One region of the Paenibacillus sp. 1-8 genome, then DNA from elsewhere that is predicted to be linked to it. Evidence: riboswitches for the same ligand, from Rfam matches in the RefSeq annotation. Region 1 holds a riboswitch; each other region holds the start of a gene.
The links. A riboswitch is a leader RNA that binds a small molecule or an ion and turns the genes downstream of it on or off. The one in region 1 is predicted to bind cyclic di-GMP.
Positions count from the first base shown of each region.

Region 2: it holds a riboswitch for cyclic di-GMP, as region 1 does, so the genes downstream of both, AC0WRU_RS02565 (transglutaminase family protein) here and AC0WRU_RS05845 (glycosyl hydrolase) in region 1, are expected to answer to the same signal.
Region 3: it holds a riboswitch for cyclic di-GMP, as region 1 does, so the genes downstream of both, AC0WRU_RS12930 (non-ribosomal peptide synthetase) here and AC0WRU_RS05845 (glycosyl hydrolase) in region 1, are expected to answer to the same signal.

Region 1 is NZ_CM149995.1:1,262,348-1,269,497, reverse strand. It holds gene AC0WRU_RS05870 (CpsD/CapB family tyrosine-protein kinase) at 1-71, opposite strand, end outside; gene AC0WRU_RS05865 (YveK family protein) at 52-801, opposite strand; gene AC0WRU_RS05860 (helix-turn-helix domain-containing protein) at 1,129-1,497, shown strand; gene AC0WRU_RS05855 (hypothetical protein) at 1,551-1,733, opposite strand; gene AC0WRU_RS05850 (hypothetical protein) at 2,044-4,332, opposite strand; gene AC0WRU_RS05845 (glycosyl hydrolase) at 4,382-6,007, opposite strand; cyclic di-GMP riboswitch class I at 5,988-6,068, opposite strand; gene AC0WRU_RS05840 (sugar phosphate nucleotidyltransferase) at 6,221-7,150, opposite strand, start outside.
Region 2 is NZ_CM149995.1:550,663-557,812, reverse strand. It holds gene AC0WRU_RS02580 (hypothetical protein) at 14-628, shown strand; gene AC0WRU_RS02575 (DUF2089 family protein) at 868-1,173, opposite strand; gene AC0WRU_RS02570 (AraC family transcriptional regulator) at 2,048-2,935, shown strand; cyclic di-GMP riboswitch class I at 3,035-3,116, shown strand; cyclic di-GMP riboswitch class I at 3,159-3,240, shown strand; gene AC0WRU_RS02565 (transglutaminase family protein) at 3,254-4,060, shown strand; gene AC0WRU_RS02560 (class D sortase) at 4,358-4,984, shown strand; gene AC0WRU_RS02555 (collagen binding domain-containing protein) at 5,200-7,150, shown strand, end outside.
Region 3 is NZ_CM149995.1:2,857,773-2,864,922, reverse strand. It holds gene AC0WRU_RS12940 (type IA DNA topoisomerase) at 268-2,520, shown strand; gene AC0WRU_RS12935 (aldo/keto reductase) at 2,881-3,891, shown strand; cyclic di-GMP riboswitch class I at 4,456-4,545, shown strand; gene AC0WRU_RS12930 (non-ribosomal peptide synthetase) at 4,657-7,150, shown strand, end outside.

The DNA.
Region 1 (7,150 bases):
CGGTACTCCTCCGAAACAGAAGATTGGGCATGCAGGGATGTGACGAGCTGGTTATTGATTAGTCGCGGCATATTGTCCTTCACCTACCTGTTTGGGAGTTGTAGCGGAGCCGTCGGAGCGTCTGTCTTCTTTTTTCATTTTCGTAATCAGGGACAGGGTAGGCAGGCCAAGTTCTTTTTCAACATCCTCTTCATTTTTAAAGGTATCGTCCAGCACTTCCAGCAAAAAAGCCAAGCCTATACCCAGCAACAAGGAGGCGGTAAAAGCAATAAGCATCTGTATAGCGGCATTACTGTTCACGGGAACAGCTGGTTCAGTCAGGCTGGCTTCGCTTAGAATCGTGACGTTATCCATTTTCATGATAGAGGGAATTTGGCGTTTGAATACTTTGGCTACCGCATTTACGGTTTTGACAGCCTTTGTATACGATAAATCGCGGATTGTTAAATCCATGACCTGTGAATCACCTGCGGTGTTTACTCTTAATTTTTGCGTTAGAGCTGACGGAGTGACCTTGAGATCGGGGAAGCTGGCAACCACCTGGTCCATAATTGCCGAGGACATCATAATTTGCTTATAGGAGTTCGTTAAGGCTATATTTGTTTGAACGACACTGTAATCGACGACACCCGCACGATCCGGCCTTGGCGTCTGATTGATAATAAGCTTCGCTGTCGCTTCATAAACCTGAGGGGTAAAATATACATTTTTCACGCCCACAACAGCACATACCAACAATACGATACCGCCAATTAACCATATTCTTTTTCGGACCATACGAATGTACTCTTTCAACTGCACAAGACCAGTCCTCCCTGATTGACTTGTTTTCGATGCGATGACGCTTGTACTGATCCTCTGCATACCGGGGAAAAGAACGATGCATGAGCCTCTAATATATAGTAAAATGTTATATAATGTCGCATAGAAGGTCTAGCCAGCGAATTTGCACAAGTGCTAAACCATCCGTGGCCTCCCAGGGTATATAAACGATAGCATATGGATAAAACTATAAAGCATTGATACATTATGTATCTTACATAACTAATTTATGATACAAATCGTATCTTGTCAAGCGTAAAATTGCTGTTTTTACTTTCTCAACCTTGCATTCAGGAGGAATATCAGATGAATTATGGCACCCGCATCGCTGAATTACGGGAACATAAGGGATTAAAACAAGAGGAACTAGCGCAATCCCTCGGAATTACGCGGGCGGCTCTTTCTCACTATGAAAAAAACCGGCGCAAGCCAGATTTTGAGATACTGACCAAGCTTGCAGACATTTTCGGGGTATCCATTGATTACTTGGTAGGACGCACTAGCCATCCGGCAGCGATTTTGGATTCAGATGTGAGGGAATTTGTGGACCAGTTGGAGCTGTCCGATGAAGATATCCTGCAGCGTTTTAATCTGACCATTGACGGACGAACTTTATCTGAGGAAGAAGCCAAGCGTTTTATCGCGTTTGTCCGCATGGAACGAATGATGGAATAAAGAAGGGGGGAGCCGGTTCACTCCTGTTTTTAGCAGTGCCGGCAGCCGATATTTTACACGCTCTTATCCTTCCGACCCTTGGTTCCGTCCGCTTCGCTCTGTAAACATTGCGGCATCGTGATACCGCATTGAAGCAAAATATCCCGGATGTCCAAGTGGACGACAGGTTTGTCTGCTTTCCGTTCGTTGTTTCGTAGAAGATGGCTGTTCATCCCTGATTCTGTCTCCTTGTTCATTCGGCACTAACCTCACTTTATCATTCTTGGTCACCGGAAAGAGAATCCCCACAAACATGTATGTATAATTACGAGCAAAACTATTATATATGAACACGTACCTGTAATGTTGTCGTCTTATGACGAGAAAATTAAAGGATTTCTGTGTTTTTTTCTGAAATATACGCAATGATTTGCCAAATCAGAACGATTTTCAAATAAAAAAGAACCTGTCAGGTCCTACTTTCTCCTGATAGGTTCTTTGGCATTCTGTTTTCGGTTACATGTAAGGTTTTCTTCGACTCTGGTCCTATTCTGCATTCTGTCCTGGTTAAGCGACCTTGGCGGCTTGGGATATCTGGGTGCCTCCGGTCGCTCGGACTTTATAGGCGTAGTGGCTCCCGGCTTTCGCCGTGTGATCCGTATACGTGTTTCCCGCTACTTCGGAGGCGATCACCTGATACGCCCCGTCTGTCCCTTCCGCACGCAGCACATCATAGGCTGATACACCTTCTGCCTGAAGCCAATCAATCTTTACCGCGCCTGCCTCTACAGAGGCGGCCTTCACCTCTGTTGGAGCCGAAGCCGCGGCCTGATCTGTACTTTTCAATTCCAGAATGTATTGCACCGACTCGCCGGGTCCCAATTTTTCTTCAAAATCGAGATTAGGCGAAGCATTAAGTCCTGATAGGGAACGCCGTGCCTGGCTGTAGGTTGACCCGGCTCCGAAGCGCTCACCCGTGTACAAACCGGCCTTCGGCATCGTCACCCGTACACGGATCGTCTGTGCTGTGGATTCGAAATTCACCAGATTCACCAGCAATTTGTCCGAGGTGGCGCCACTGCCAACCAGCGGCTTCAGTTTGGAGGTATCCACTGCACGGACATAGACCATCCTATCCTTTGTTTCCTCCGGATTCAGTACCCTATAAGTCAATGGTTTCCCGTGTGTGGCATAAGCCAGACTCAAGCGTCTCATGATGTTTACACGGCTGTCCTGCCCTTGTCCGAACGGATAAATTTCCGTATTCGCCGGATTGTGATTTTGCAGGTCAAAGTCGGTTTTAAACAGCGTGTAGTCCTTATAGAAAGCTGCATGCTGGATAAACATATCGGCAAAACCGATCTGCGAACGCATAATCCGGTCGAACGCTGCTGCTTGTGGCTGACTGGACCCGTACTCAGGGTTGTCCCGATGCGTATCGTTCGTACCAAACTCCGTATTCAGCATCTTCTTCTCCAGCCCGTTACTTGAACCGCCGAACGTTTTCAGATTTTGAACAAAGCTGCCTCCGCCCTCTTCGTTATACGATTCGCCATAGGCATGTCCATTGGTCAGGTCAGTGACATCCTCCAGTTGCTTACGTTGTGCCGGGTCCCGCTCCCATCCATCCGGATCGCCGCATTTGAGCGTACCTCCGGTTTGGTTTTTGCATGCCTTGGTTGAATAGGTCGGCCAGTAGGCCCAGCCCGGCGCAACCGTTTTGAGATGCGGCGCCAATTGCTTACCTTCCGTATTCAGCCACTTGGCTACGGCCAAATTGACCGCTTTCGAGCGGTTAAACAATCCAGGTTCATTATCCACTTCGTAATATTGTAGGTATGAACCATATTTTTTTACATAATCGCGCAATTTCTGCTTGGCCGTCTCCGGCAGGGAGCCGTCTTTTTGCAGCTTGATATCGCCTGTATACAAATACAAAGCTGACGATTGCATATTATACTGCTTCAACGTTTGGTAGTAATCTCCCACGTCTGTGCAGGCCTTGTTTACATTACTGGCACAAGTGACTCTCATGACATTGCCGCTATACGCAATTCCCAGCCATTTGAGAACATATGGTAAATGTTTAACTGCACCCTCATCATAATAAAATTCTTTATTATTGACATTCGTTCCGGTCAGTATATATTTACCGTGTATCGGCTCGGTCGCAGGTGAAGTTAACGTCTCCAAGCTCAAGTCATCCCAAGTCCACCACACATTTTTATCTTCAGTAGAGGAGCAGTATAGGCAGCGCGCTGTCTTTAGCTTGAGTACGTTAACACCGCTTTGCAATTGCTCTTTAGGTATATATAGCTCGTAATTGCTTTTGAAATTATATGCACTGCCTGTGCCGGCAACCCCGGCAATCTGAATGATGCCAGACAACTGATGATTTGAAAATACAACCATTTGAGGAACGGCTTTGCCCGCATCCAAAATCCGTACACGGAATATCACCCCGTTCGGAGGAACCTGATCGAGCTTGTACTGAAGTGACAGCTCAGGATTCGTGGACGCATTTAGACCGGGAGGAATATCTCCACTGCTGAGCAATACCGGAGCCGCTGTACTTCCTGCTACGGACATCGCTGACGATGTTCCTTTAGCAGACGACTCGGTAGAGGCCGCAGAAATATTGACATTGTCCTTACCGACTACACCCTTAAATTCTGCTGAAGAGTCATCCTGCTGACCGAGCTTCCATATCGGGCTGGCCGCCGCTACTTTATCCGTCTGAAGTTCTTCACTCTTGGGAGGCGTATGAATAAACCAGGCGATCATCGCTATAGCTGCGACCCCCAGTAGCCCGGCCAATACTACTATATACCTTTGGGTCAACCATTTTTTCATCATTGTGTTCCACCCTCTCTCCTCAAAATTTTTGGCGGGGAAAGAGTATATATCAAGGAAGAAACAAAGCGTTGCCGGGGATCACCGCTTTCGCTTCATGCTGACTTTCCCACATCAGACGTGCCATTGCATCGCCTGTTTCATCATAATATTCAACTTTCAGATCTGCTATTTTTCCTGCTTGCAAGGTAATGCTGCCCTTGCGTTCAGTCCAGCTTTGTTTGAACCAACTGTCAATAATCAGCTTGCCGTCTATCCATACACGAATACCATCATCGGATATCGTGGTAAACGTATAGGTCTCACTGTATTGCGGCTTGATTTTGCCCGTCCAGCGGACCGAGAACTGATCAGCCTTCACCTTGGGATCCGGCGAGGAGGCACGCCAGTTATAATCCAGCTTACTGTCTGTCCGAACCAAAACAGCGGTGCCGTCCAGATCCATGCTGTTAAAATATTCACCCCGCACCCCGTTCGCGTAGACCATATCCGGAACGGAAGGCGGGGCTGGTTTACTTACCACTGGCGGAGCCGGAGTTGGATCGTTTGGCCCCGTGTCCGGTACGGTCGGTAGCTCCGTATCAGGTTGTTTCATCGCAGCTAACCCTTCTTTCACATCATCCCGCGTCAAGCTTGCCGAATCATTCATATAATCCTGAATCTGATCCGTCGTGTTATTTTCGGTCAGCATCTTGCCCCAGGTCATGGAATACACCCATTTAGGCTGAGCCTGCATCACCTCGGGACTAGGCACCTCACCGTGTTCCCCAATGGCAATCGGCTTATTCCGTGCCAATCCGAGCAGTTCTTCGTAATGGCTTTGCTTAAAATCATTGCTGTAGATGTCTACAGCCAAAATATCCACTTTGTCATCCCCCGGATATTTCGGGGTATATGGGAAGGTGTACGAATTAGGCGCATTCGGACTCCATACCCACAGCAGATTGTTCAGTTGATGCGTGTTTACAAAACGGTCATACATGATATTCCATAGCTGATTGAAATTGTTTTTGTTTCCCCACCAGAACCAGTCGCCGTTCATCTCGTGGTAAGGTCTCCATAATACCGGAACGCCCGCATCACGAAGCTGCTTTAACGATACAGCGACCTTATCCAGATCGGCAATGAGAAGATTATACTGCGTAGTACCCGGCGTCACGTATTTGTTGAACTCCGCCTGGCTTACTTTCGCCTGCACATTGGCCCAAGTCAGTGGCTTACCCGGCAACGGTTCATGATAAGTCATCGTAACCATGCCGCCAGCTCTACTCCAACGTATGGCGCTATCGACGACATTTTTACGTTGTGCTGCCTCCGTAGCGGCGGACTGGCCGGAGATGGCTCCCATCTCGTAGCCATGTACACCAGCATACGCCTGACTGATTTTTTGGACCTTGTTGCTTAATTCATCCGGACTTTCCAAATAATCATGTTGACCCGTGACCATTTTTTTCCCCGAGATGCTGATCAAATAGCTGTATAGTTCACGGGTCTCAGCAGAAGCGTCCGAATTAACAGGCTGTAATGTGGCAGCATTCGCCACGGACAGAGATTCACCAAAACCGACGGGCAACAAAGAAAAAAGCATAACAACGGGGAGTACACTGCGTATCCATCGATTCACAGGGGTAAAATAGGGGCTCACTCTCGCTCTTCCTTTCGGTAGCCAGGCTGCCATCCTCACGGAAGGCCCTTTAGCTTTGCGTACCTGCCTTTCAACAGGGCTGCGTTTATCGTGGAAGGAGTTTGGATTCCTTCTTACCCTAAGTATCGACTTTTTTTTACCAAAATTTAATAGGTCATGTTCATAAATTTACAGATTTTTGCGTATTTTCGACAGTTCGGGCTAAAAAACTTCATAAATGAGTCTTTTTTCATTTTTACGAAAGATTTATGAAATAAACTGGTGACGGGAAATTTCATCCCAATCCATGCAAAAGCGGACAATATCCTCTTCGACCAGCTCAGAACCTGTCTGTACCTCGATCAATTCCACATCGGTCACGGCCAAAATGCTATGCTTCGTCCCTTCTGGAATGCGAACCACATCACCAGCCCTCACCTTGTGCAGCTTTTCATTCAAAATAATTTCCGCTTCACCGCTAATAATGGTCCAAATTTCACTCCGTTTGAAATGAAGTTGGTAGCTGATATTTTTTCCTTGCAGCACACGGATTCGCTTGGTCAATACCTCGTTGCCCTCGTCATACTTCACATAATCCACTACCCGATAATGCCCCCAACGGCGCTCTTCGTACATTGGACGCTGATTGTGTGCTTTGAGCACTTCCTTGATGCGCGGACTTTCTGCCTTATTAGTCACAAGGATGCCATCCGGGCTGGCAGCTACGATCAGATCATTCGTTCCAATAATCGCCACGGGAATGTCCAGTTCATTGATGAGGCTCGTATTGACACAATCCTCTGTTACTACACCTCTGCCCACTTGCTGATGGGACATTTCTTCCGTCAAGGTGTTCCAGGTACCCAAGTCCTTCCAGAAGCCATCATACGGAAGAACAACGATATCCTTCTCCTTCTCGACTACCGCGTAGTCAAAGCTGATTTTTTCCAGAGAAGAATATTGCTTTTGCATTTCTTCATAGTTCAGCGGCAATCCTTTGGATGCCAAGATATCAAGCAAATAACCTAATTTGAATGCAAAAACCCCGCAGTTCCATAGAGCATTGCGTTCAATCAGACGCTCCGCCTGCTCCCGGTCGGGTTTCTCTTGAAAATGGCTCACTTCACGGTAGCCTGTGCTACCTTGTGTGGCATCGTTTTTCGGTATAATGTAACCGTATTTCTCAGAAGGATAAGA
Region 2 (7,150 bases), 710 kb from region 1:
AGTAGATATTAATATGAACAGACACGCAGGAATCGTTGCAGAGACAACCGCAGCCAATTACACAGGATTGACAGCAAAGCTTACTATCCCTTCCAGTATTCATACTAACGATGGATATGTTGACTGGTACATGGGAATTGGTAAATCCGCAATTGAAGCCGGTATTTCCTACAAGGCTGGTGTAGGCTTCAAAGTATTCATCAACGGTGTCGTTGACGCCGATAAAGAAGGTGTACGTTCCAGACCTGTATCCTTCCTGAGTCCAGGACAAACGGTTGATATGAAACTCGTGTATAACCACGGCACCAAAAAAGCAACGTTGTACATTAATAGCAAGCCTATCGACTGGGCTACCGAAGTTACCGCAACGGCTGACGCTTTGAAGCGACTGAGCACTTACAACACAGTAAAGCTGGTACACGGTGTGGAAGACAGTGGCTTTAACACATTCAGTCAAGCTACTTACTCTTCTCCGCAGCTTCGCATGGACACTGCGGGTACACAGTACAAAGCTTGGACTTCAAGTTTGTCCACAACTGCTTCGCGCGTTTTGGGTGACGCAGGCAGTGCAGATCATTTCTATGTTTTACAAAACTTCCCGCTGGCAACTCGTTTGGATCGAGCATAAGATTTACAATTAAAAAGTAAAAGAATGAAAATAACTCCATATAATTATGGAGTTATTTTCATTCAGGCTGTCGAGAAACCCCCTGTTTTTTTGAAGAGGGTTAAAATGGTCGTTTTTCTCCAATAAAAGTGGGTCTCAGATCGTTTTAAATCGATTTTTGTTTTAAAAGTTGAGCTCCCCCAAATAAGCAATGTGACAAATAGAATCAAGAAAATTATCAAAAAAACGTAACCGTCATACTAATTCTCCCCTTTATTTATTGATTTTTTATATTCGTTAACAAGTAATTTGGCTGTTGTAAAATCAATCCGATCATCTAATGCCAATCGTTTGATAAGAGAAACGAATATGTCTTTATCCTCATTTTCAGTTATGTTTATTTTTTGAATTAAACGATCTAATCGAAGTCTTACTGTAGGATATGTTACCTTATATATTGATGCAATCTGTTTAAGTGACCCTGATTCCAAAACGAAGTTTTTGATAAATGCTACGTCCTCATCATCAAGATTGACCATCCATTCAGGGATAATTCTAATTGTCATAAAAACCCCCTACGTGGTATTTCTTTTATAATATTATGTTATTCTTTAATTATGTTAAAGTTAATACTTATTATTTGTTTTAATTATATTTAGGAAACGAGTAAAAAAACAACGTATGAACATAGACTGTCCCGTGTCAACGGAAACAAATCGTCTTTCGAGGGGCACAGATAAGAAAAAGTTGATGCAAACGTATACGTTTGTGAGGATGTTTTTTTGATGGGAAATTGAATGATAATGACTATTTATGCGAGCTTGCTAAAACGAACGCATTGGAGCACTCTCGACAACTTCAACTTCTAGGTTTATTTTCCCTAAAGTAGTTTATATAACGAATACAAAATGCGCAATCAAGTGGGCTCACTTATTGCGTAATTTTGTATGCACATATTCGCATTTATCTCTCTTTTGGATCTACATGTTCGTGAACAACATCACAACATTGGACCCAATCTAATTTTCTTCATGATAAGCCTAATGAACTATTTCGCTAGAACAAAGACCCATTTTTTTCAAAACAAAAGGATATGCGCGTCGGAAGGTGGAATGGGCATAGAATACCTTTAGCATCCTTTCCTGGATTTTATTCCAGAAATGAATTGAACCCATGGCATCTCCAAATTTTTTCAAGATGATTTAACTTTTTCGTATGGATGAATGAGTTAAAAATATGGAGGAAACGAGGCTGTTTTCACCATAATAGTACACCTGAATTCGAATGGAAAATAATTCAAAATATTATTCGCTACATGCATTTATGTGATGTGATAAAATAAACCGTATTCATAGGAAATCATGTGTAAACCACCATATTGTTTTGTTAAACAAACAGTGATTAGCTTGATAAATTTGCTCTTTTGTAAAGGAATTGAATATGACAACAGACCAAAAAAACAACAGGAATGGGACCCCTTGGAGCAGCGATCCAGTCGTCATTGCACGTACTCCCTCCGCTTTTGCCAAGCAATCCCTTTTTTATATACAGGAAATAGGTTATTTCAAAAAAACATCTGCTTATGCCATGGAACGGAAGGAACTCACCTCGTTTCTGCTCGTTTTTACGTTATCAGGACAAGGGGAATTACTGTACCGGGAGAAAAAATACATATTGAAGCCTCATGATATGTTTTTCGTTAGTTGTGAGGAATACGTACAGTACAGCACCGCTGGTCATGAAGCATGGGAGTTTATCAGTGTACATGTGTACGGCAATCTGATCGACAATTTCTACGAACAATTTGCCAAGCAAAACAAGCCTGTAATATCACTCAACGATCCATGCACCATATCGGACAAGCTGCGTTCCCTGTTATACGTACAATCTGACAGAAGCTTCTCTGCTGAGTTGCTTACATCCAGACTCATCGGTGAGTTGCTGACGTATATTTTGCAGCACCCTTACGATCATCCGTATGTAAACCAGGATACGATCACCGAGATACGCAAGGTTCAGCAATATTTGGATCGATCCTACAGTGAGCGAATTACGCTGGATTCGCTGGCAGACATGTTTGAGTTAAACAAATTTAATCTCGCTAAAAACTTCAAGAAACAGATCGGATTTTCTCCTATCGATTATCTCATTAATGTCCGCATCACAGCGGCTCAAGGCTGGCTTAAAACCAGTGACGAATCCATTGTGGATATCGCACGGTTTGTAGGGATTCCCAATACCAGCCATTTTATCAACCTATTCAAGGAACATGTCGGAGAAACCCCACATTCCTTCCGCAAAAAATGGGGAAATCGTGCAAAACTATAAACTCATCTATCGGATGACTTTGTCGAAAAACAGAGAAAATCTGAGATTGTGCTTGCCTGATCGGAAGCCTAACTGATAGAATGATAGATATAGACTGTTCAGGATAAATGGCAAACCTGTCGAAAGGCAGGGACGCAAAGCTACAGGGCCTTCTTTTTTAAGATGGTAGCCAGCTACCGGTTGGAGAGGCTTTTTGTCGTGTCTTTTTTTCCTGAAAAACTTTATACGATAATAGCAAACCTGTCGAAAGGCAGGGACGCAAAGCTATAGGGCCTTCTTTTTAAGATGGCAGCCTGGCCGCCGAAAGGAAGTTTTTCTATGAGGAAAATGTCGTCTTTTTTACTAATTTTAGTATTTTTATTATCCATCCCCCTACATACGACAGCATTTGCTGCCGAAAGTCAGGCATGGCTGAATCAAAACAACGTAAACCACGGTATTGTTAATATACGTTATCCTGTCAAGTCCAATGTCAAAACCAAGATCGTAATTACCAAGGATGCGGAGAAATACTCTTATTATCTGAATTCGAGCAAACCTGAGGAAGCATTCGCTCTTCAAATGGGCAATGGCAATTATAACATTCGTTTATTGGAACAGCTAACTGGCAATCAGTATAAAGTGATAGGTGAAGAAACGGTCCAGTTAAATTTGAATGACAGTAAAACCATATACCTCAATTCTATTCAAAATATTGACTGGAGCGATACGAATCAGGCGATTCGGAAAGCCAAGGAATTAACCAAGGGTGCAACGACAGATGATGAAAAGGTGAAACGTATTTACGAGTATGTCATTAGTCATATTAAATACGATTCCAACCAACCTTTTTCCTTATCACCCGACTATCTTCCACAAATTGATCGTACACTAGTTTCGCAAAAAGATATTTGCTATGGATACGCTTCACTGTTCGCCGCCATGCTTCGAAGTGTGGATGTTCCAACGAAACTGGTTATGGGCGAATCCTCCTATGTGAATACCTACCACGCTTGGAATGAAGTCAATATCAACAATCAATGGGTTATCGTTGACACTACAGTAGATGCCGCTCTAAAAAGCGGTAAACAGAAGTTTGCAATGGCCAAAGAACCCTCCAAATACACAAAAACAAAGCAATATTAATTTTTTTTTAGAAAGCCCTGATCACTGCGATCAGGGCTTTTTTCTATTCTTGTTGAGAAATTGTTGAGATAAGGAAGGTATTGTATACCTAGTCAGTCATTTAAAACCTACCGTGTTGAATATACTAATTTGACTGGGCCATTAATGTGAAGGCTGTGGATGATGTAAACCCGGTATTAGATAGCATTGTGCCTGAATCTACACCTGCACCCTTTCTCAGACTACACTAAATGGAAAGGGAGGATTTTTAAAATCAGTATGTGATACACCTTACATAAGTTAGGGAGGTTTTTTAGATTGCGTAAGCTATCATACTTGTTCATCGCCTTGGGAATACTCATTATTTTGTTTCCTAAAGCCAATGAATGGAACGAAGATCGGAAGCAGAGCGAGCTTTTGAAAGAGGCAGAAGTACTGAACCCTAGCATTATCGACGGCTATAAGCGCTTGTCCAGCAAGCTTGGAGATAACACGGGCATCGAAACCACACGAGGTCCTTCGGTACCCGCAAATGAACCAGACCCTAAGCAACTCCCCATTGCCACCATTAGCATTAATCGTATTGATTTGAAGCTTCCTGTGCTGGAGGGTGCAACTTGGGATAATATGAAGCACGCATCTGTACACATGTCGGAAACGGCAGCTCTGGGTCAGACAGGAAACGCCGCCATAGCAGCCCACCGTGCGCGTACAGCAGGACGTTTATTTAATCGGCTGAACGAGGTAAAGATTGGAGATAAAATCATTATTAATACCAAGGGTGAACAATATAGTTATACAGTCTATAAAATTTCGATTGTCGATCCTACAGACGTCTCCGTTCTGAAAAGCTTTGAAAATCAAAAGCTGCTCACATTAATTACATGTGACCCTCTTGTAAATCCGACACATCGCCTCATTGTTCAGGCCCGACAAAGCACCTAAAGCTGGATCTGTTCGCCATATCCGAACACCCTTGCTGCTCAGATTTACTTAATTTGCAGCGTTAGGGGTTATCTCTATTTCATTGGACAGACTCTTAGTCCGTTGAATATATTACTTCCGGGAAAGAAGGAGGGATGCTATAAACGCCCCGACATGAATACAATATACAGTAATCTTTATACAGTAATCTTTAGACAAGGAGACTTAAATAGAGTATGAGAAAAAAATGGAATGTAATGATTATTGCATTATTACTCACAATACAAAGCTTTTTTGGTATCACACAGGCTTATGCTCAAATTCCTGCCCCGGATCAGCCGGAGATTGCCGGAACCGAGGCAGGGCGAACCGTTACAAATGATGTATATGATATCGTAGTACCCGAAACAGAACCAGTCATAGAACCAGAACAACAGAAGCCTCCTTCCCTACCAGCTCCTGTTGTTCAGGCAGCGGCCGCCACAAATTCTGAAGAAGCTGCTCAAGCAAGTATTTTAACGAAACTTACCCTGACCGATGCGACTGGTCAAGTAATTGATGCGGTATACAATCCCGATAGTCGCTTGGACATTGACGATGCAGTCCATCTCATTTATGACTGGGAGCTTCCCAACAATACGTACAAAGCCGGAGACACTTTTACCTTTCAATTGCCCGAGCAATTTGTAATCTACACAGATATCTCCTCTCCTTTGGTTACGACAGATGGAAATGTTGGCCATTTCACAGTAGACCGCCAAGGCAAAGTGGTCATGACTTTTAACGATTACGTGGAGAGCCGTTCCAATGTCAGCGGAAAACTGGAGGTTAAGACCGAGTTCAGCAAGCAAATAGAAAAAGGCAGTACAGAGGTCATTATCGCCATCCCGATCAAGGGGGGCGTACAAACAGCAGTCGTAAATATCAAGCCTGCGGCAGGCTCTTCCTTGGATAAGCAAGGGAAAGCCAATGGAACCCATCAGATTGATTGGACGATTGACGTAAATAAACAATTGGATACGGTTCAACATGCTGTAGTCACCGACCCGACTCCCCAAGGATTGGAGCTGGTAAGGGATTCTATTCGGTTATACCATTTACAAATCAACGTGGATGGTTCAACCTTGCTGCGTGATCCGGTGGATAAGGATACGTATACGCTGGAAGCCGATTCGGCTGGTACCGGCTTCATCATCCGTTTTAAAGATGGAAACATCAGCAGCGCATACCGAATCCAATACTCCACTAACATCACCAGCGAAGAATCTCGTTTTTCCAACACAGCCACTTTTTCAGGCAACAATACGAAAGACGCTTCTGCAACAGCTACAGTAACCGTTCAACGCGGCGAATTTTTGTCCAAAAAGATGGAGCAATACGACCCGGTTACTCAAACGGTATCCTGGGCGATCAAGTATAATTTTGGCGAAAAGAAAATTCCCGCCGGGAAAGCCGTGTTAGCTGACCGCTTCAACAAAAGCCAGCAGCTCATGGCCGGTTCGCTTAAAGTGTACAAAGGAGCTACTTCTGAGGAGCTTTCATCCTCCGAATATACCGTCTCACTGGTTAACAATGAAACGGCCAACGGCTTCGATTTACGCTTCAACTCCGATGTGGAGACAGCATACACGATCCGTTATCAAACCAAGGCCATAGATCGTGTACTTAAAAATGAACGGATAACGAATACCGTAACGTCTGATGGAGTAACCAAAGATACTACTACCGAGCTAAAAAGCGGGGTCATTGTTAAAGGCTTCAAGGAACCGAACTACAACACAAAAACAATTCCCTGGGTTATTGCCATCAATACGGATAAATACACGATGAATCAGGTTGTGATCAACGATACGTTTCCGAATGGCGGTCTGGCTCTCTTACCGGATACATTAAAGATCCAAAGCGCAGACGGAAAATCAACACTAACATCACCAGCAGATTATGAACTGATTCCTTTATCACAAGACTATAAGCAAGGATTCACGATACGTTTCCATAAAACGATCCAGGATGCGTATACCATCAGCTATTCAACAACATTTAATAATGAATGGAAAAAAGATACGAGCAAGCCGGATTTCTGGAATAAAGCTTCCATCTCATGGGTACAAAATGAAACATCTTACTCTGCTGCAGCCGAAGCCCGGCTATGGCCTGACAATCTGACACAGCAGAACGGTGCCAAAC
Region 3 (7,150 bases), 1.6 Mb from region 1:
TTCAGCTTATAAAGCTCTTTTACATGGCCTTATAGATAATGAAAGTAGCTACTATCATTTCATGGCTTCGTTAATCATCACCTGAGAGTATGATTGTATCTATGGTATAATACACGTATATTGTTGAAGCGCTAATGGACAAAGGAGCTTTCGCCAGGAGAAGGCTCCTTTTGCATGAGGCCCTGCCTGTATTTCATTTACCTCTCGTTTGTTACGTGTGAGTTAGGGAAGGGAAGCAGAAGGCCGTCAGGAAGGAATGGAATACGAATGAAGACGTTGATTATTGCTGAAAAACCGGATATGGGGCGCACCATTGCGGCTGTTATGGAGCCGAGGGCTAAAAATAACCGTACCTATCTGGAGGGGGAGAAATATATTGTAACTTGGGCGATCGGTCATTTGCTGGGTCTTGCTGAGCCGGATGCATACGATGCCAAGTACAAACGCTGGAATATTAAAGATCTTCCCATTATCCCTGAGCAGTTTAAAATTGTACCGAATCCGAAAACAAAGGATCAGTTAAAAATAATTGGTGAGTTGGCCAAACGCTGCAATGCAATCGTGAATGCTTGTGATGCAGGGCGAGAAGGGCAATATATTTTTGCGTTGATTCAACAGCAGTTAAAGCTTCGTCAGCCGGTCAAGCGACTGTGGATCTCAGATTTAACGGCAGAGAGTATTGCGGCAGGCTTCGAGCGCTTGCGAGATGCTTCGGAGTTTGAATTTCTGACTCAGGCTGCGCGGGCACGAAGTGAAGCAGACTGGTTGATCGGTATGAATGCCTCCAGAGCCTTTACAACACGGCATAATGCGTTGTTATCGGTTGGACGGGTGCAGACCCCTGTGCTGGCATTGATTCATGATCGTGAAAAGGAAATTGAGGCGTTTCAGTCTCAAACCTTTTATGACGTGTGGGCCGAGTTTAAGCAAGATCAGATCAAGTACAAAGGTGCGTGGCAGGGAGATCGGCTCACCAAACCGGAAGAAGCTGAGGCGATAGCAGCCGCAGTTCGCGGAAAAACAGGTAAAATCACCAAATATGATGTGAAGCAGACCAAGGAATATCCGTTCAAGCTGTACGATTTGACGCTGCTTCAACGCGAGGCGAATGCCAAGTATAGTTATTCAGCCAAAAAAACACTGGATGTAGCACAAGCGCTTTATGAGCGGCATAAGGTCATTTCCTATCCGCGTACTAATTCCAACTATGTAACGGAGCAAAATATAGACGGTATGCACAAGGCGCTTCGTATGCTGGGCACAGGTCCTTATGCTGATCTGGTACAGCAAGCGAACCCTAATTTGGTCCATAAACAGAATAAAGCTGTCTGCAATCCATCCCGTGTTGAGGATCACCATGCTATATTACCGACGCTGAAAAGACCGGGAACACTCAGCAAAGAGGAACAAAATGTATATGACCTGATAATCCGCAGGTTTTTGTCACATTTCTTCCCGCCTGCCGAATATAAAATGCATACCGTGATGACTCAGGTGGACAAGCATCTGTTCAAAACAAGCATTAAGGAACTTCTGTCCTTGGGCTGGAAGGTAGTTCTGAGCAAGGCAGATCAGGATAAAGGAAAAAAGAGCAAAGCACCGAAGAAAGAGGAAGAAGAGGAAACGGACGAATGGACGGACAAGAAGTTTGAGATTGATGCAGGTCGTCCGGTGGATTGCACTCGTGCCGAGATGAAAGAGAAAGCCACGCAGCCGCCTAAAAGCTACACTGAGGGCACGTTGCTTAAAGCCATGGAAAGCGCAGGCAAGCAGATGGAGAACGAGGAACTGCGCGAGGTTATGAAGGATGCGGGATTGGGTACGCCGGCGACACGTGCTGCCACGATTGAACGGTTGAAGAAGGTTGGCTACATTGAAATGAAGGGTAAAAAGATCCTCATTACGGATAAGGGTAAAATGGCTATTGACCTGATTCGTCATGCGGGGGTTGACCTGCTTGCCTCGCCGGAAATGACAGGTCAATGGGAACGCCGTTTGCATCAAATTTCCAAGGGGGAAGCTGCCCAGGAAAAGTTTATGGATAACGTTAAAAAGTTTACCTTATCCATCATTGACAAGGTGAGGCAGCAACCACCGGCTCCAGCAAACGCATTTGGTGAGGAAGCAAGAGGCAGACGCTCGGGTAGTAAGGTAGCCGCCCGTAGTGCAGGCGCAAGCAGCTCTGGCGTGAGGGCAGCGCGAGCTTCGTCCGCCGAGCCGTCGGGCACTTCGCCGGGCCAAAGGCAGACTTTAGGCAACTGCCCGCGGTCGAATTGCGGCGGGAGCATTATCGAAGGCCGCAAAGGATATGGATGCAGCCACTACAAGCAAGGCTGCGGCTTCGTCGTCTGGAAGGAATATGCTGGCAAGCAGATTACGGAAACGATGCTCAAGTCTCTGTTGACGAAGGGACAGACACAGTTGTTATCTTTTAAACGCAAGGATGGTTCGACCGTCAAAGCAAGAATTGTTCTGAATGAAGCAGGTACAGGGCAACTTAGCGTTCGTGAGGAAAACTGATACAGGTACAGAGTATGATTTTCGACAGCTTAAAAAAGAAGGCCTTTTCTAGCTGCCATCAGATGATTTCTGAATTCATCAGGAGTCATCTTTTTTATGTTTCGTACACCAAAATTCCCCATAAGAGATGATTCTATAACATTTTATTAAACATTTGTAAGCTTCCAACCGATAAAACAAATAAGGGTTATGCAAGAGTGTTTTTTTAGGTAGTTTATAAAGCAGACTCTATGCATAGCGTTCAAAAAACTTCCCAAAGCGGACTGTGCAAATCAGGAAGAAAAGTTGTGTTATGTGCTTTAAAACGTGAAGGCAATCGTTTCACATGAAAACTTTTTTACGGGAGATGATGGAAGGATCGTGGAAGAGAAAACGGTAAATGTGGCAGGCTCACTGCAATTACGCAAGCTGGGCAACTCGGATTTAAAGCTGTCACCGCTGGGGCTTGGGTGTTGGCAGTTCAGCAATGGAAAAGGGATAGTCGGGAAATTCTGGCCAGTGCTGCGGCGGGAGGATATACGGCAAATCGTTCAGACCAGTTTAGAAGGTGGAGTTAATTGGTTTGATACCGCCGAAGCATACGGTGGCGGACAGTCTGAGCAGCTACTGGCCGGCACGCTGAATGAGATCGGAGGACTGCTCGCGGAACAGGCGAATATCGCTACGAAATGGTGGCCTGCCTTTCGGACCGCAGGCAGTATCACAGCAACGATTGATGAACGTATTCGCCATTTGGATCAACGGACGATTCACCTCTACCAGGTGCATTCGCCTTACTCCTTTGCTTCGGTTGGCGCCGTGATGAATGCGATGGCTAAACTGGTTGCGCAAGGAAAGATTAAATATGTGGGCGTAAGCAACTTTTCCGCGCAACAAATACGTGAAGCCGATCGTGTGCTGCAAGAACACGGCCTTCGCCTAGTTTCGAATCAAGTGAAATACAGCCTACTCGACCGGAGAATCGAACAGAACGGAATTCTGGACACGGCCAAAGAACTCGGCGTGGCGATCATCGCATACTCTCCGCTAATGCAGGGGATCTTAAGTGGGAAATTCCATAAAAATCCTTCTCTGGTCAAGTCGATCAAGGGTCCGCGCAAGTGGACGGCGGCATTCCGGGATTCGGGGCTGCGGAGATCGAAGCCACTGATTGAAACATTGGAACAGCTGGCTCAACAATATAACGTGACGCCAACGCAGATTGCCCTGAATTGGCTGATTAACGCTCACGGAGAGAATGTATTTGCGATACCTGGGGCTTCAAAAGTACATCATGCCGTGGAAAATGTGAAGGCGATGCAGTTTACCTTGACAGTCGGTGAGATTGAGATGGTCAGCCACGTTTCCAACCAAGTGCTGAGATCAAAGTGATCATGGCTCAAATAGTGGAATATTCCGTTCTTCGGGGTGCTACGCTTTGTGACTAGACCTTGGATATATCCTCCGCAGTAAGCTTACTTGCTCTTAATCAGTTGGAGAGGGGGTTCCCTCTTGTTTTCCTGGTTTGATTTTGGCTTTCTCTTAAAAATGTTGGAAAAAGCACGTTTTACTCTTCCGAAGTTGCACTCCAACTGTCCTTCACTCCCCGTGTACACTCACGTCGCTATTTTCGGCGAAACATCGAATGCGAGAGAAGCTTTGAAACGTCATTTTTAGGTGGATCACAAATCCATCATTTTAAAAAAAGCTAAGCCGCTAAAGTTGTGCAGGTTGTTATCTCTGAATCTTGGGGGTGAGAAATTAAGTAATATGAACTGGAGTTGTCGGATGACAGGAATTTAGTGGCTTGCTGATGTGTTTTAATCAGCAGCTAACAACGTATTGTAAAACTATATCAAGGTAAATGTTTTGAGAACTCAAGGTCAGCTCCTACCGAATGCAGGAGGAAGAAGCATAAGAGCATGCTCAAAAGATGTAAAAATATACGAATGTATTTCCCGTTAATCGTAAACACCTCGAAAGTGGTGGACACAAAGCCATGGGTCTAAAGCTGGATTAAACAGCCATGATTGCCAGGTTGCCGAAGGAAACCGGGCGAAGTCTGCTGTCTGTTCCTGTGCTTTTATATATGGGAACAGGCTTCTTTTATTTGTAGGAGTAGAACGCATGAAATGATTAACAATAGGAGGTAATTTTATGCAAACGAGCGTAATAAGTGTCAAGGAGTATCCGTTAAGTTCCTATCAGAAAGATATATGGTTCGAACAGTGCATGTACCCAGCGAAGCCCATTTACAATATCGGTGGGTATGTTGAGGTTAAAGGAAACCTAAATACGGCTATTATTAGGCAGTCCATGCAGTTATTAATCAGGCAAAATGATTCCCTCAGTGCCCGTTTTATCGATAAAAAGGGAGAGCCTTATTTAACATTTTTGCCGGAAGCTGACTATGAAGTTCCGTTTCATGATTTCTCGGTGAAGGAAAACCCAAACTCTTTTTGCATCAATTGGATGAAGAAGGAATTTTTAAAGCCTTTTCAACCAGAGGACTTCTATTTTCAATTTGTTTTGTTGAAAGGTGCCCCGAACACATACTTCATTTTACTTAAAGTTCATCATTTGGTGATCGATGGATGGGGATTTGCTCTCTTAATCAGTCAAATGTTTGACAATTACAATAAATTGGCGCAAGGAAATGGCGAAATGAACAGAACGGTCTATTCCTATGCCGATTTTATTTCCGATAATCAGAATTATCTGAATTCTCCGGCCTTTTTAAAAGACAGGGCGTTCTGGCAGAACAAATATCTGACCATTCCCGAGCCTCTGTTGAGCAGAGGCATGGATATCGATGATGGTGACGGCGATTCCGTTTGGAGTGATCGGCGAACCTTAACTATAACCAAGGCGTTATACAATCAAATGATTGAATTTTGCAAGGAGGAAGGATGCTCGTCGTTCCATTATTTTTTAGGCATACTGTTCCTATATTTCAGCAGGATTTGCAATCGGAACGAAATGGTGATCGGCGTCCCGGTTTTTAATCGGAGCAAAGCGAAATATAAGCAGACTATGGGACATTTCGCCAACGTGCTGCCGCTGCGGATCAGCCCCGAGAAAGATATAAGCTTCAAAGAACTGATCAAGAGCATCAAACGTGAGCTTATGCAATGCTATCGTCATCAGAAAATGTCTTTCGGTGAAATTTACCGGGCGGTTTACGAGAATAGCAATGAGAAAGGCAAACTGTTTGATATATCGCTTTCTTTCGAAGAACAGGAAACGAGAGAAGCATTGATCGGCGCAGCAAGCCGGATTGTAAGTATGCCGCATCATCATGAAAGAAATGCACTCAATCTCCTGATATGGGGACAAGAAGGTGAAGCGGATGTAGCCGTTAATTTTGACTATCAGATACAGGCTTTTGAAAGATTCATCCCCATTGAGAACGTTATCTCCCACTTTGAATATTTATTTGCTCAAGTCATGGAGCAAAGTGAAACTCTTATTTCGCAAATCGAAATCGTGCCAGAGGAAGAAAGGAGTACGCTAGTTCGCGGTCTTAACCATACGGAGGCGGAATATCCGAAGGATCAAACGATCCACGGGTTGTTTGAGGAACGAGCGAAGCAAAGAGCAGATCATCTGGCTTTGGTCTGGGGAGAACAAACGCTGACCTACCGGGAGCTGAACGAGCAGGTGAATCGGCTGGCCATTGTCTTGAGAGAGCGTGGAGTGAAGCCGAACGATATCATCGCCATCATGGCGGAGCGTTCCATGGAAATGGTCATAGGCATCCTGGGAACACTCAAAGCGGGCGGAGCCTACCTGCCGATAGATCCGAATTATCCGGAGGAACGGATTCACTACATGCTGGAGGACAGCGGCGCGTCCATTGTACTGACGCAAAAGCATCTCCGGGACAAGCTCACCTATCACGGGGCCATCATGGACTTGGATGACGCAAGCCTGAGGTATATAGAGCTAGACCGTGCCAATCCGGAGCCAGTTAACAATCCGGAGGATTTGGCTTATATCATTTATACCTCGGGATCTACGGGGAAACCCAAAGGGGTCATGGTAGAACACCGGGGAATCATCAACCTCCAGCATTTCTTCCAGGAACAATGGGGCGTGGATGGATCGGACCGGATGCTGCAATTTGCCAGCAGTTCGTTTGATGCCTCGGTTTGGGAAATGTTCACGATTTTGCTGGGAGGTGGAACGCTGTATCTGGTTTCGCGGGATATTATTAATAATCTGAATGAATTTGCACGCTTCATGAACGAAAACCAAATTACGATTGCGCTGCTGCCGCCTACCTATCTGGCAGGGATTGAGCCGGACAGGCTGCCGACGCTGAAAAAACTGGTGACAGGCGGATCAGCGATTACCAAAGAGCTGGTTATGCGGTGGAAGGACAGCGTGGAGTATATGAACGCCTATGGTCCGAGCGAATCGAGCGTAATTGCAACCGCGTGGACGTACCGGGGAGAGGATATGGGGTATCCATCGGTACCGATTGGAAAACCGATTGCCAATACTCGAATTTACATTATGGATACACATCAAAAGCTGCTGCCGCTGGGAGCAGCCGGGGAAATGTGCATTGCGGGAGACGGATTGGCCAGGGGGTATCTGCACCGGCCGGAGCTGACGGCGGAGAAGTTTGTGGCGAATCCTTACGAGG